Regions from separate parts of the Shewanella violacea DSS12 genome, predicted to be linked through region 2. Evidence: riboswitches for the same ligand, from Rfam matches in the RefSeq annotation. Region 2 holds a riboswitch; the other holds the start of a gene.
The links. A riboswitch is a leader RNA that binds a small molecule or an ion and turns the genes downstream of it on or off. The one in region 2 is predicted to bind thiamine pyrophosphate.
Positions count from the first base shown of each region.

Region 1: another riboswitch for thiamine pyrophosphate. It lies ahead of SVI_RS12700 (TonB-dependent receptor); the one in region 2 lies ahead of thiC (phosphomethylpyrimidine synthase ThiC).

Region 1 is NC_014012.1:3,044,793-3,053,074, forward strand. Features, by position in the region: gene SVI_RS12665 (hypothetical protein) at 1-217, shown strand, start outside; gene SVI_RS12670 (oxygen-binding di-iron domain-containing protein) at 362-1,102, shown strand; gene SVI_RS12675 (NAD(P)H nitroreductase) at 1,262-1,810, opposite strand; gene SVI_RS12680 (HvfX family Cu-binding RiPP maturation protein) at 1,967-2,578, opposite strand; gene SVI_RS12685 (phosphotransferase) at 2,693-3,736, opposite strand; gene pnuC (nicotinamide riboside transporter PnuC) at 3,766-4,404, opposite strand; gene SVI_RS12695 (hypothetical protein) at 4,502-4,762, opposite strand; gene SVI_RS12700 (TonB-dependent receptor) at 4,848-7,022, opposite strand; TPP riboswitch at 7,121-7,237, opposite strand; gene SVI_RS12705 (YcfL family protein) at 7,375-7,764, opposite strand; gene SVI_RS22080 (PaaI family thioesterase) at 7,947-8,282, opposite strand, start outside.
Region 2 is NC_014012.1:2,716,735-2,725,016, forward strand. Features, by position in the region: gene thiE (thiamine phosphate synthase) at 1-1,424, opposite strand, end outside; gene thiC (phosphomethylpyrimidine synthase ThiC) at 1,428-3,404, opposite strand; TPP riboswitch at 3,635-3,733, opposite strand; gene SVI_RS20745 (hypothetical protein) at 3,907-5,049, opposite strand; gene trhA (PAQR family membrane homeostasis protein TrhA) at 5,282-5,956, shown strand; gene SVI_RS11290 (DTW domain-containing protein) at 6,135-6,635, opposite strand; gene def (peptide deformylase) at 7,058-7,549, opposite strand; gene SVI_RS11305 (MFS transporter) at 7,723-8,282, shown strand, end outside.

The sequences.
Region 1 (8,282 bases), 330 kb from region 2:
GATGGAGCAGCAGCTCCATGAGCTGAAAAGGAACCTGAGAACCGCCAATATTCTCGCCTCCATTTGCAGAATCGAAGCCTGTAGAGTGGATGTGGCTAATCAGGCAACCTTTAATGATGTAGCCAACAGAGTCGATAGTATCGCCAATCTGATACGTCAGCGGGTCGATAATGCTATCGCACTGTTTGATACTTCAGCTTATAGATATGCCGCCTAAATCATTTATCTTGGATTTTAATCGGCCCCATTCCACTCATTAGCACTTAGCTTGAATGCCAAGGTTTTAGAGAACCATTGATCGAGTCATATTTTAAATCATCATCTTATACCCATAGGTATTAGAGACAGGGAGCCTTTGCAAATGAAGAGTCAGATTATCGTTGAAACCCCCACTCATCAATGGATCTACTTTGGCAGGGACCCTGAGAAACCAGATAAAATCATAGATACCAATCAATATATGCTAGTGACTGAAAAAAAAGCACTCTTGATGGACCCCGGCGGGATTGAATTGTTTGCTCCCATGCTAGCCAGTATTGTCAAACACATACCCCTGGAGCAACTGACTCATCTGTTCGCCTCCCACCAAGACCCGGATATCATCTCCTCTCTCGGGCTCTGGGATCAAACCTTACCTGGAGCCAAACTCTACTCTCCTTGGCTTTGGGAGGGATTTATTCGTCACTTCGGTATGCACAATATCAGCTATGAAGCGATTCCCGATGAAGGTAACAGACTGCGACTCGATCAAGTCGAAGTACAATTTATTCCAGCTCATTATCTGCATGCCTCAGGTAACTTCCACGTATATGATCCCGCCGCTCGAGTCCTGATGTCAGGCGATGTGGGCGCAGCCTTAGAAGATCATGATGTGGATATCTTTGTCGATGACTTTGAAGCTCATATCAAAAAGATGAGGTTTTTCCATCAAAGATGGATGCCATCAAACAGCGCGAAAAATGATTGGATTAACCGGGTGCGTAAACTCGATATCGATTACCTCTGCCCTCAACATGGCAGGATATTCAAAGGGGAACAGGTGGGACAATTTCTAGATTGGTTTGAGCAACTCGATGTCGGTCAAGCCATATCGAATACCTGAGCTGTGATCGATAATTGATACTAGATACTAGATACTTGAGACTGACAAGCTAGTTGTCAGTCTCATAATACAGATCATAACCTTAGCGGCATGGGCTGTGATGTTATCAATAACAGACCAAGAGTATCACTTTAACTAGTATGGTTTAGTTTGGTATGACTAGAGGTAGCGAGCAAACTCACTGCCGCTCTTAGCCGACTTCAAGGGCGCTTTTACCGCTTGAGTTCCTAGATAAAGAAATCCGACAATTTGATCGCCAGCAGATAAATCTAAGCTTTGATGTACTCGCTTATCAAATGCTAGATCACCGGTGCGCCAGATCCCGCCCAGCCCCAGTGCAAACGCTGCCTGCTGCATTGCCATAGTCGAACATCCGGCCGCGATCAGCTGCTCAATCTCAGGTACTTTCCCATGAGGCTGAGGTTTAGCCACCACAATAATCACCATAGGAGCCCTCAATGGCATAGATTTGGCCTTCGCCTGCTTCGCCTCATCCGCGCCATTCTCAGTTACCGCTTGTAAGAAAATATCTCCCAGACGATTAAGACCTTCACCTTGGGCAATAATGAATTCCCAAGGTGATAATCCCCCATGATCGGGTACACGCACACCAGCATCGAGAATGACTTTTAATTGAGATTCATCGGGAGCGGGGGCAATAAGGCGTGGGCAAGATTGGCGAGTCAGCAATAATTCAGTCGCGTCCAAGAGTATTTCCTTCTGTGAATGGGCTTGAATAATTCAAGCTATATCAATTTGGTTTGCCAGTAAGAGTAACAAAGACGCCAATAAAAATCCCACCAATCTGGTGGGATTTACCGAATCCACCAGCAGGATACGTCACTTTAGCGACCCAGATTCTGGCTATAGATGACTGTCAGAATAAGATTTAGATATTCCCTTATGGATGAAGTAGTCCACACTGGTATACCGTCCGCCGCCACCTATTATCAAGGCAAGCAACATGATTGAATAGGTTATCGCGAACTCGATGCCATTATTTAAAATGACAAAATTGCCTGAGCTGGTTAGCCATTCGTAATTACCATGCTCTTGTAAGATAGTCTTAGCCGCACTGAGTTTATCGCCCGCTGCCAACACCTGATCATTTGCCAACCAAGAGCCGCCATCGGCTATGGCCAACCAACCATTATTCCAATGAACGGAGAATGCCGCCACTAGCATGGTAACCAGTAAAGGAATGGAGATTAATCGAGTCCCTAGGCCAATAATTAACAGCAAACCACCGATAAACTCGGTCCCAGCAGCTAAACTCACCATCACTTCGGGCATAGGCAGACCGAGTCCCCAGTCAGGGTTACCAAACCAGGCCACGGTATCGCTAAAATGAGATAACTTGTTATAACCCGCTTGCATCAACACAGGTGCTAAGTACAAGCGTAAAGCCAAAGGGGCAATACCCGATACCTGGTGTAGCAGATTGACAAACCTTTGATACGCACTCACCACAAACATGCTCACTCCTTACATATACTATTGTCAGAATAGACCTTAGTGCGAAGGATTATCTTTCAGCTATAAATCAATCTCAGAGTAAAAAGTGCTAATGCTGGGGGAGTGCCGTTTGGCTTAGGATAAAATGAGTGAGTAAAACTGACTGAAACAATCCAGGTATTGTGACCCAGGTTGAGAGCTTGAGTCTCTTGGTAAACCAAATACTTCTTCAACCTCTATGTCAATTTCAACGTCAGCAGCCATCAGCAGCGACCAGCAAGCCGCAAACACCCAGTAGATGTTGATTGCCGCGGGTAATGCCGCTTTGGCATCTAGGGTCAATTTAGGGTGATTATCCAGATAAGAATCTATCAAAAAATGCCGCTGAGCCGTCGAAAGATCGTGACTAGAGAGCACGCCAGCCAGATCGAATAAGGGATGAGAGCTGCAGGCATATTCAAAATCTATGCACTGCAGTCGGCCATTGTTAAACAATAAATTATGGGGATTGAGATCCCTATGGCTATATTGCTCCCCCAATGCGCAGGCGTCGAGTTCATCTAACCACAACCTGATGTCATTTCTAAGAGACAGGAGTTGAAGATGTTTCTCTCGCCAGGCTATGTGCTTGGGACATGCTTGGTCCTGAGATTTATCATTGCAAAATTGGCTCCATATATCATACATAGAAGCCTGATAAATCGACCATTGTCTAGATACACTGAGACTGTTTTGTGGGCATTCTAGTCTGGTTAACTGAGTTAACAGTAACAATAACGCTGACTCGGCACCTGGCCATTGCATCGACTCATTAATCAGGGGATGGGCAGATTTGGCGGCGATTAACTTGCCCCACCTATGCTCCTCCTCTTGCTCGATATATTCACACAGGTAATATTTTTTATCATCACTGACAAAATACAGATCTGGTGCCAGCCCTTGCTCTGCCGCTATTTTCCAGTTATTAATCTCGTCATCACGGTCGCAAATATGACTACTAGCCGATGAGTTCACTCGCAACACCCAACTGCTATTCCGATCACGGATCAAGTAATTCTGGTTACTCAGTCCCTCGGCTAACACAGCAACTGAAACAGAAGAAGACAGCACTAAGCCTGCGCTTTGCAGCCCAGCCTTAACATCCTGGGGCAAACTATTTAATAGCAGGGATTGCTGCATCACATCCGATATCTCATGTTTTTAATCGATTAGGCCGATGCAACACGCTGTTCACGCATCGCCGTACGCCATAAGAAATAGCCAGCTATGGCCATACCGACATACAAGATAAATAACATTGACGTTAGCATGAGCCCTTTTTGCAGATAAAGATAGATGGAGACAAAATCGATCACCACCCAGTAGAGCCAATTTTCTAGCACCTTCTTGGTGACTAAATATGTCGTCATAACCGCAAAACATGTGGTCGCGGCATCGAGATAGGCATAGGAAGCTTGGGTATAGTTAGACATTAAGAAACCCACGATCACAGAGACACTCGCAGTGCCCAGTATCAGCTGAACATGGCGCTTCAGACTCCAGGACACAACTTCGATGCCCGAATCATCTGTCCTTCCCTTTGACCACTGATGCAGGCCATAGAACGCCATCGCCATATAATACACATTGAGCACCGACTCCATTAACAGAGACACTTTCCAAAACAGCGCTGTGTAGATTGCTGTACTGGCGAATGCGGCAAACCAACACCAGATACTGCCTTTCATCGCCAATATCAGGTAGGCTGCGGCGAGCGTGACAGCAACGGCCTCCCAGGCAGTTAAAGCCGTTGCTTCTATTAATGCCCCATTGAAAGTGCTTAACAAGGCTGACCAAAAATCCATCATGACTGTTCCCCAAATAGTACTTTGCTAACGTAAAACAAATGCTCGCCAGACTCTTAGGAGTCAAGCGAGCATAGGCTAAACATTTAAACCGATAAACTTACTGAGTGTGTGACAAATCCAGCTCACCACCAATAAACTTACATACAAACACGGCCTTGCCCCATTTTTCATGGGCTGCCTGCATCTCAGTCGCCAGCATAGCCATCACATCACCATAGTCACCGCACACCTGAGTCGCCATGGCATTGGTTTTACGTTCAATATTTTCATAGCTATCCAAGCGATTGATAAACCATAGGATAGGATCCAGGTAGTTATCTTGCAGGGGGTAACAACTTATCTCGGCAGTTAATTTCATTTCTCGACCTCAGGTGACACTCAGTTAAGAGATGCCACCACAATTAAATAAATAACTAATATAACTCAGATAACTAAAATGTCAGTTAGAGAAACTTGACGTTAACAGTCAAACCCAACTGGCGTGGATCACCAAAGCGTATATATTGTTTGTCTGCCCAGCCTTGATCTGGCTCATTACCGAAGTAGAAACCGCGAGTACCGTAATCTTCATCGAACAAGTTGCGGCCCCATAGGTACGCTGACCAGACATCTGTTTCATATCCGACACGGGCATTGAAGATGGTATAGGCCTGTGATTTGGATTCGTTGCTATCTGAGTAGTAAAACTCACTCTTACCACTGGTTGTCAGGTTTGTGAACCAACCTGAATCGGTGCGATAGGTCGCGCCGGCACTGTAAGTCAAGTTAGGTGAATGGGCAAGATCTCGCCCCGTCAAATCCACTGTCCCACCGTACTTATCTTGATAAGAATAATCGCCATAGGCCGTTTCTAGCCAGCCTAGACTGGCATATAACTTAAGGTTTGAAGTGGCATACCAGTCACCCTCGAGTTCGGCACCATAGTTATGTGAACTACCGGCATTCTCTGTAAATAGGATAAACTTTTGTGGCTCTTCTGGGTTTTGCTGAGAGGCTGCGACTTGCTGATCGCGTCTATCCATGTAGAACAAAGAGATGTTAGTGCTAGCGTCGCCATCGAGCCAGCGTGACTTAAGCCCTATCTCATAGTTATATAAGGTCTCGGTGTCATACTCTTTCTTATCTGACAGCTCTTCTGGCAATGTCATATTAAAACCACCGGCCTTATAGCCACGGGCTATCCTGGCATAGGCTTCATGGCTATCGCTAAGTGCCTTACTCAGGGCAATATGACCGCCCCACATGGTTTCACCTGGGCTAAATTTATCACCAGCACTGTCGCTGTAATCACTGTCACGACGCTCTACTCGCAGACCAAAAGACAAGGCGTAACCCGCACCTAGATCTGAATCTAGTTGACCAAATACGGCAGTATTATTAGCTTCATATTCGGCATTAAGCGTATCTAACCAACCGTTGTAATCTTCAACTGTGTCATTGTCTTCAGTTAAGCGCATACCATAAACGCCCAGTAACCAATCTGTGCTATCGGAAAAGATACGTCCAGCTTGAGTAGAGCTGAGTCTAAACTCTTGGCTAATGGTATTTCGCTCGCCCTTCTTGCCCCAGGTATAGTCATATTCACAAGCCTCGCCATCACAATCGAGCCCGCCCCAGTGATCAGGATTTGCCCAGTCACCATCATAGTTATAATGAGTCTGAGAGTTGGCATATGATGTCAAAGACACGAGTTCGAACTGCTCGGCACCTGAGTAAGTAAACTTAAGCGAGCTACCAGTAGTGCGCTGCTTATCGACGCCTGGTGCATCGGTCTGAGTATTTTCACCATTGTTATCCAGTGTCCATACATCGTAACCATTATCGTAATCCGCGTGGAGTAAGGTTAAGTCTATCTGTAGATCGTCGCTGGCATACCAGCGCAATTTAGCTCGGCCAGAAAACTCATCACGGGCATTGGTGTCATCACGGCCAAGATAGAGATTATCCTGATAGCCATTTTGTTGATGCTGCTGTAGAGATACCCGATAGAGGAGTTTACCCGAATCGGTTAATGGTCCAGAGCTAAATCCGCTGAATGTCGTGAGGTTATCATCACCCACTGACACTTCGGCTCCATGCTCAAACACATCGGTAGGGTCATTACTCTTAAGGTATATCAATCCCGCTAAGGCATTGGCACCGTATCGTGTTCCTTGTGGGCCGCGCAATACTTCCACCTGCTGCAGATCGTACATGCTAGAAATCATGCCCAGGCCCGACATGTCGATATCATCGATAATGTAACCTACAGATGAATTCGGCGCGCCTTGGTACTCCTCCTGCTCGCCGACACCACGGATTTGGAAATATTTAGGCCGAGAGCTACCGCCGGACCAGTTAAAGTTCGCGATAGAATTAAGCACATCTTCGAAGTGTTGTGCGCCTTCATCTTCTATCTGTTGCTGGTTGATAACGGTAATGCTTGATGGCATTTTATCCAGTGTCGAGCCTCGAAAATCAGAGCTAACCACTATCACTTCCATCTCATCGGCAGGTGCCTCTGTGGGTTCTGAAGCGAGTGCGTGCTGGCTGATTAATGCGGTCGATACCGCGAGAGCTACCGGAGAAAGTCTCTTCAAGAAGGTAGAATCGGAACAAAAAGATTTAAGTGTAAACATAGGACCCCAAATTATAATTTTTGAGATCCGGCAACTGGAAAAGCGAGAAAGGATATTTTGGTCGACTACAGATGTTCTTAACAGACATCTTGAAAGTATCAAACCTATTGGCCCATTCCTACGCCGGTATTAGCCGGATCAGGTTCAAAGGGTTTGTCATCTGACATCTCAGAAACTGGCATATGTACATAACAGTCTCACCCCTTGGCAGGCGGGATTATACATGAATCAAACAAGACATTGACAAAGATATGCCATCAAATGAGGAATTTACACACACTTGGCACACAAAAAACGTCAGCTAAGCTGACGCTTTTTATTTCCAAGTTATACCGGCTCAATCAAGAAGAGATCAGTTAGAGAAAGCTTCTCTCACATATAGCTCGTAGCGAATGGCATTAGCATTAGGGGAAACCGCCATAACTTGCATACGCTGCATGCCATGTAACTTCAATGATTTCCATGGACTGGCTTCATCTTCCAGCGTGGAACCGTTTATGTCATACCAGGTAAACTTGTATTGCACTCGCAAATCCGTAGAGACCTTACTCACAATCATCCCGGTACCTTGCAGCAGGCCGCCCTGCTGACGCGCCTTTAATTGCTCGACTCCAACGTCACTCGCAAAGCTGCTGTTATCTATTCTGACTTCACCGGTAGAGCTGCCCATCACGCCCGCAGTGTGCTGAGCACAAGCCGTAAAAATAAGGGCCGATGCTAAGACCAAAACGATTTTCTTCATTTCATTCGCTCCAAATTAATTTAACCCCATCATACAGGGATCGTCATTACCTACTCTTGTAGATAAGTATTGATAAAACAAGCCTAACCTAAACTCCGACTCAGTTTAAGATAAGATTAACCAGCTAAATTAGCACAGCAGATTAATGTCTCCATGAATGTTAACTGGCTTTAAGTCCAGGATCAGTGGATCAAAAAATGAGCTCTAGCGGTAGCGATGAGTTTCTTTCTATTGGTTTGCCAACAATTGATACTCACATTAGCCACCCGGCGCCCTTGCCTGGTGATCTTACATTCGGCAAAGCTGTCTTTATGGTATCCGGCCCTCAAATAGTCAATGGAAAAATCCACCACCTTAGGCACTCTTGAGGTATGCATAAACACCATAAGTTGCACGATCGCCGACATCTCCATAAAGCCGGCAATCACGCCACCATGGATAGCTGGCAATATAGGATTACCGATATTCTCATCTCTTGCCGGCAGTCTAAACACCAGCTCATCCCCGAAACGCTCCAC
Region 2 (8,282 bases):
GCCACCAAGGGATAATGTCCCTTAAACAGGTCCACATAATGCTGCAGTTTCATCAGGCCCTGAGGCGCTGAAGGCATCTCCTTAGTCGTCGTAGGAAAGATATGACCCAGTGCGATATAGGAAGGCGTTATTTGCGATGCGAGTAAGAGCTCAAAATAGCTATGGCTTGAAATACCCAAGGCCATTTGTGCATCAGCAATACGCTTAAGATCCGCATCATAGAGGTCTTCCTGACCAAGATGTACACCATAGGCATTATGTTTGAGCGCCAACTCCCAATAATCATTGATAAAGACTTTAGCCTGATAATCCCGGCCTAGAACTATAGCCTGGGCTATTTTATCTTCAAGGTGAGGATCATTCTCATCCTTAATCCTAAGTTGAATCGTTTTAGCCCCGGCTCTGAGCAAGGTTTCTAACAGTGACAACTCAGACACAACAGGATAGAGGCCTAACCTTTCGTCTATGGCCTTAAACTTGATCCCCCGAGGAAGAGAAGGTCCATCGTCTAAGCTTGAAATTTTCGGAAAAGCACTGAGCTCTTTAGGCCATCCGGTGCGCGCTAATGGACCAGGTCCATCACCCACACGATAACTGTGCTTTATTCCGGCACTAACATAAGCCTTAGCCACCACAATAGCATCATGAAGTACAAAACCTGAGGCCATCACACTGGCAATGGCCGAGCTTAAGGTGCATCCGGTACCGTGATTATTGTTCGACGCAATACGTTGACTCGATAACAAAAAACTAGCTTGCTGATGTATTTCGGAGCACGCCGCGGCGCGAGTACAGACAAAGATATCTTGAGCCAAATCAGAGCGCCAAGCGGGACCTTTATCCCCGCCTTTAGCCAACACATTGGTATCTAGTGATAACGACAAGTCTTTGGCCGCCTGATGATACTGGGACATGTCAGTTAAGGTTTGTCCCACCAGCTCACCCAGCTCAAGAGCATTTGGGGTGATCAGTGTGAGCAGGCCCTTAAATGGCGTAAAATCGAGACGAGTATCGTCTCCATCTAGCCTGTCACCACAGCTGGCTATCATGACAGGATCTAAGATAACCGCGACCTCTGTGCCATTGCGCTTGTTGTGGTCGGGAAGATCCAAGGCGAGCCAACGACTCAAGAGATCTATCTGCCGCTGATTTGCCAATAAACCTATCTTTATCGCTTTGGGTGGCAAGTCTTGTAGCAAGGTATCGAGTTGAGCCAGCAGCATCTCATCGGATACCGGCTCAACCAAATTGACAGCGACCGAGCTCTGGGCCGTTAACGTCGTGATCACAGTGCAAGCATGACAAGCGAGATCATTCATGGTGGCTAGATCCGCCTGAATACCTGCGCCGCCACCACTGTCAGAGCCTGCTATTGACCAAACAACAGGCTTTAAAGCCGACGAAGTCGGCTCTAAATTTGCCATAGGTTAGCCCTCAACCTCATCCAGAACAGGTTTAGCCGCACCAGCTTCATGATATAAAGCGGCGCCTTTAGCCTTAAACTCTGCCGACATCATGGCCATCCCCTTCTCTCTATCCAGATTAGAGCTTAAGACGGCAGTGTTTTTCGCCTTAAACTCTTCATCGGTCTGTATCTCAAGCTTTTGAGCCGCCGCATATTCACGCACCTCTTGACTGATTTTCATCGAACAGAACTTAGGTCCACACATTGAGCAGAAATGAGCTACCTTGGCCGATTCCTGAGGCAGAGATTCATCGTGATAGGCTTTGGCAGTTTCCGGGTCCAGTCCTAGGTTATATTGATCTTCCCAACGGAACTCGAAACGAGCCTTGGATAAGGCATTGTCGCGAATTTGCGCAGTCGGATGTCCTTTAGCCACATCACCGGCATGAGCCGCTATCTTATAGGTGATTAATCCTTGCTTCACATCTTCCTTGTTTGGCAATCCAAGGTGCTCTTTAGGTGTCACATAACAGAGCATGGAGCAACCAAACCAGGCAATCATGGCGGCGCCAATACCTGAGGTGAAGTGATCATATCCAGGTGCAATATCTGTCGTTTGTGGGCCTAAGGTATAGAAAGGGGCTTCGTCACATACCTCTAACTGTTTTTCCATATTCTCTTTGATAAGATTCATGGGAATGTGACCAGGACCTTCAATGATGGTCTGTACATCGTACTCCCAAGCGATTTTAACCAACTCGCCTAAGGTTTCCAGCTCAGCAAACTGCGCCTCATCGTTCGCATCTGCGATAGAGCCCGGACGCATGCCATCCCCCAGAGATAAGGACACGTCATAGGCGGCACAAAGCTCACAAATTTCTCTGAAGTGCTCGTAGAGGAAGTTTTCCTGATGATGTGACAGACACCACTTGGCCATGATGGCGCCACCACGTGAGACAATACCCGTCAGGCGATTTGCCGTCATTGGCACGTAACGCAGTAATACGCCGGCATGAATGGTGAAGTAATCGACGCCCTGCTCTGCCTGTTCAATCAAGGTATCCTTAAACACGGCCCAATTCAGATCTTCGGCGACGCCATTGACCTTCTCTAAAGCCTGATAGATAGGCACAGTCCCGATAGGAACCGGAGAGTTACGAATGATCCACTCTCGCGTTTCATGTATATAACGGCCAGTAGACAGGTCCATCACGGTATCCGCGCCCCATCGAGTAGACCAGACCAGTTTTTCGACCTCCTCTTCGATAGAAGAAGTCACTGCTGAATTACCGATATTAGCATTAACCTTAACCAGAAAGTTTCGGCCAATGATCATGGGCTCGGCTTCTGGATGGTTGATATTCAAAGGAATAATCGCACGCCCTCTGGCGATTTCACTTCTGACAAACTCGGGAGTAATCGGCTCAGTAATCGACGCTCCGAAGCTTTCTCCTGGCGCCTTGCGGGTCAATGTCTCGTCGGTGATCTCTGACTGACCCATATTTTCCCGAATGGCAATATATTCCATTTCCGGGGTGATAATGCCTTTCCTGGCATAATGTAACTGGGTAACACACTGGCCAGGTTTTGCCTTTCGTGGAGGAAGCAGAGAATCGAATCTCAAGTGATCTAAGCCATCGTCGGCGAGTCTTTTTTGAGTAAAACCTGAACTGACACCGCTAAGCTGCTCAGTATCATCACGTTCTATAATCCAGTTATTTCTGAATTTACCCAGGCCCTTACGGACATTGATATCGGCATCAGGATCTGAATAGGGCCCGGCACAGTCATAGATTTTTAGCGGGGCATTGGGCTTCAAGATGGGATCAGGCTCGGTCCCCCCAACCATGGTATCCGACTGGAGAATTTGGCGCATACCGACACGGAGGTCTTCACGACTACCCGTTAGATAGACTTTCTCAGAATTAGGGTGCTGTAGCGGCTTTAGGGTATCGATGAACTCTTGAGCTTTAGCTCGGGTTTCGCGGCGGTTTGACATAAGCAATCTCACTTTAATTGAAATGAAGTTGCTTGTCAGGAGAGTTGAATAACAGACACGAGAACACGTCTCTATGTCACAGATAATGACGATAAAATGAATATATTCTGATTATCAGGTACTAAACCTCAGGTCTTCGACTCAAAAAATTGAGGTGATGACACTAAAATTAGCAGCCATTGAATCAAAATATCATGATTCAATGAATACAGAAATTCACACGATTTATGGACATTATCATGCTTGTTTCCTTCGCAGGTTTTAACCTGATCAGGTTCAACGGATCCCGAATAAACGGTCTCAGCCTTTAGGCACTCCGACAAGATTTAACAAGTATAATCTTAAAACATGAAAGTTAACAAGACTTTTGTAAAGATATTAAATCGAAAAAAATCACGCAGACTTAAAACTCAATAGATTGTATTTATTAAAGAAATATACACATTGAAAATATTTTATGTTGAAATCACCAATCTGACATTAAATTATTTCATCATTGACGTTATCGCTTAATGGGTGTTTTATGTACTCTTTTTGCTATAGCCCGCTTTAACGCCGCAACGAGCGAGTCACCATCACAGCGAAATGCATAGCCGAGACTCTCTGCATGGGGATCTATTTGGGTGGGTGTTTGAACAATTCGGTAGCAGGTATCTCCCTGTTTGACGATTCGGTTCGGATCTAACCCGTTATCTAAGCTCTGTGCATTGCTCCAAGTGTCAACTTTAGGGAGCTTGAGAATAATCATCTCGCCATCCATCTCACTGAGTGTTTTAGTTTGGCTATATTGATTGGCTTGTTTGACAACAAGCTCTCCCAGAGCTTCCTCTCTCTGCCGGGAAAGGTATTTTTGGGTTGAAGAACTGAAATTTGAAATAATAAGCTTGTCCCTCTCATCATTGCTCTCAGGTTCAGACGAAAAGAAATTGGCAGACTTACTCTGGGGATAAGCAGTCTCAGGATTGGAAACATCAGCTTGCTTAACCGGAGGCTGTTTAAGCTGTTTGACTACAGTATTTTGTACTAAAGTCTCATGTACTAAGCTCTCTTGTATCAAGGTCTCTTGTACTAATATTTTCTTAAGTGGGCGAGTGTCACTCTCTCGTTTTTCCTTCTCTTTCGCTGGCTTTACTTGATAGCCCTGGGCAGTTGCTTCTTTAATCTGTAAGTCATTGGCAGGCAAATCAGACACCAGCGGCTTAGCTTGCTGTATTTGTTTGTCGATTATTTCAGACTTACTTTTTTCTATCACTGGGGCTTTAAAATACATATAAGCTTTTAATCGGGGGACTTTTAATTGAGGACCTTGTGATTGAATGCCCTTGATCTTAGCTTCGGGATATAACTGAGGAGCGGGTATCCAGAGTAGATCTAACGTAAACACCAGTGCCAGGTGACAGATTATTACCCCAGCAGTCACCAATAACCAAGAAGTCCAGGGCCGGTTGGCAGCTAGATCAGCATGCTTATTCTCGGTTAAGATAAAAGTGCTATGATCATGATTCAGCTCATAGCTCAGCTCTTGAGAGTCCCAGAAGTCATCAAACTGAACCTCGAAATCCTCAGCACTCTTATCAGCCTTTATCCCCTGCAGTTCATCCTGCTGAGCGTTAAATAAAAGCCCCTCTATCTGAAATGCCTTCAATAGCATCATCCCTGTGGTTTATCTTTGTCTGTTCACTTCAATTAAAATGCAGTGAATGAGTCAGTACCAAGATTTCATCTTGGAGCGAATATCAATGAAAACTCAGATAACTAATTAGACGAAAAGTTCATTCTGACACAAGAGACTTAGCTTACACGTGTACGCTCAAGTATGGTTTTATGCAGATTTAGCTGTTAGACTCCACCGATACGATTTAAGGGAATTGGTATATATGCCACTAGAAGAATCTTTTGCTCAACAGACAGCCTCGGTCAATAGCAGCGGTTATACTCACAAAGAAGAGATGGCAAACAGCATAAGCCACGGCTTGGGGATTATAGCTGGGATTGTCGGACTTATACTTTCTCTCATTAAAGGCCAGGAAACACTCAACACAGTTCAATTGTTCGGACTGGTTATCTACTGTGCCAGTATCATATTACTCTTTAGCTGCTCCACCTTATATCATTCAATCTCTGATCCAATATGGAAACACAGACTTAAAATTGCCGATCATTGTGCCATCTATTTCTTAATCGCAGGTACCTACACGCCTCTAATGCTGATTGCCCTAGATGGTACCACGGCAAATATTATCTTAATCGCCATCTGGTCTCTGGCATTTGGTGGGGTATTATTCAAAACCTTATTCATTAATCGCTTCAAAAAGCTCAGTGTTGCCCTTTATCTATTGATGGGCTGGTTGTGCGCAACCGTCATGAGTGACATGATCGATTCCATGACAAGTCTGGGTTTTCAGTTATTAATTTTGGGCGGATTATTTTACAGTTTTGGGGTGATATTCTATGTTGGTAAACGCATTCCCTATAACCACGCGATATGGCACCTATTTGTGCTCGCCGGTGCAATAAGCCACTTTCTCTGTATTTACTTGACCCTTATATAGTGTCTAGTGTGTAGATTTACCCAGACTGTCAGCTTGCTTGAAAATCGCCGAAGGCTTGTTTTAACTCTTCGGCCTCTTCATCATAATTCTTTAACTCGAACTATCAGCCTGCTTGAAAATCACCAAAGGCTTGGTTTACCCCTTCAGCCTCTTTATCATAATTCTTTAACTCGAGCTATCAGCCTGCTTGAAAATCACCGAAGGCTTGTTTTAACTCTTCGGCCTCTTGATGACGGCTCTTTAGCTCGAGTAGGCTGATGATGCACTCTATGGTGCACAAACCGCCCTCTATTTGATTACGTCTCAGGGTGAAACCTGAATCAAGCTGTTCAGTTAAGGCAAACTTATCCGCCGCCTTAAGGTAAGGACTTTGCCTCATCATCTTACGGGCCTCTTGCCAGGTTGCATCTAAGATGATGAGCGTGTCAGGAATATGCTCAAGATAAAGCTGCTCTGTTGTATTTTCCACAGAGAGATTATCAGAGCTAAAAAGATTTTTAGGTCTGGGGAAAAGTACTGCGGCTCTATGGCTATTTATTAATGCTATCAGCTCTCTATCCGGAGCCACTCTCGACCACATAATCCTCCGGCACCATTGTGGAAAAGCACTTAATGCCAGTGAACCTGTATTAGTTGGACGTTGTACTTCTCTCTCATGGGTTAACAAGACTAGCTTCATCTAATTTTACTCTTAAAATTCTTTATGCCACAAAATTACCATGGTCTTCAAACCCAGAGCATATTTTGGCCCAGGCGTTTCAATTATTGACAATCTTGTACTTTGAAAATAGCCAAGGATGACAAAAACTGGTTTATAACAGCTCTTATCCTCGTAAAATAAGTTCTTGTAAATAAGTTCTCGTACATAAGCCGCATTTATTACATATAAACCCATAGTGGGGAAATACTCAGGGCTGAACTTAAACAAAATAGTGACTCTGTTCTATTCAAGTCACTATTATTTATCCGGACAGGATTGAAGGGCTTGTATTTGATTGTTTGATTGAGAGCTGCCCATAAACTGCGACAGTCTCAGACTTGCCAGGACCAAGTGATAGTAAAATCGAGTGCATTAACGATTAAACTTAAGTAATAATTGATTTAGACGTATTTCTTCACTTTTTTTAGTGCGATCTGCTGCTTAAGTTTCGACAGATGATCGGTAAATACTATGCCTTGGAGGTGATCCATTTCATGCTGCAATACAATAGCCAAGAATGTGTCAGTCTCAATCTCAAAGGGCTTACCAGTACGGTCCAACGCTTTTACTGTTACTTGCTCACTTCTGGCCACCTTGGCTCTATAGCCAGGAATCGATAGACATCCCTCCTCGCCAATAAAGTCACCTTGAGTTGCCACAATTTCAGGATTAATCAAGACTTGAGGCTGATCTCTTTCCTCTGACAGATCTATGACTAAGATGGCGTGCTCGCTGCCGACTTGTGTCGCAGCCAGCCCTATTCCATCTTCGGTGTCATACAGGGTTTCAAGCAGATCGTCTATAAAACCTTGGACCGAATCTATATCTTCAACTGTGCGGGCTTTGCGTTTAAGACGTTCATCGGGGATGGTTAGAATATCGAGTACGGCCATTGGTAAATCACATAATGTAAAAATTTGGGCCATTATGACCGAATGAACGCTAAAGGCAACTTCATAGCGTTCAGCAAACAAATAATCATTTTTAACCTTATCGTTACATTACTTGAAATTCGACATATATGGAGATAGCATAGGTAAATCGTATAAAATATACAGGTAGTAATATGACACGAGTGACTCGTACCCCTTTACCCAAGACATTCTTTGTCGCCAACACCATGGAGATATTCGAACGTCTTGCCTGGTATGGATTTTTTACCCTGTCATCCCTATACATGACCTCACCTTCTCAACAAGGAGGCTTAGGTTTCAGCGATCAGGAACGTGGCTTACTCCAAGGCATGATCCCTTTCTTCCTTTACTTATTTCCTGTCGTCACAGGTGCATTGGCTGACCGATACGGTTACCGTAAAATGTTTCTACTATCCTTTGCCATCATGTGTCCCAGCTACTTCATTCTGGGTCAGGTGGATTCTTTCGCCGGTTTCTTCATCGCCTTCATGGGCGTGGCGCTCGGTGCTGCTTGTTTCAAACCTGTAGTCACCGGTACTGTAGCCCGGACGACAGATGATACAAACCGCGGCCTAGGTTTCGGTATTTTCTACATGATGGTTAATATAGGTGGTTTTCTCGGCCCCTTCATCGCCGGCTATGTCCGTGCGATAAGCTGGGACTGGGTATTTATCATGTCATCATTCTGGATTGCGGTGAACTTTATACCGGC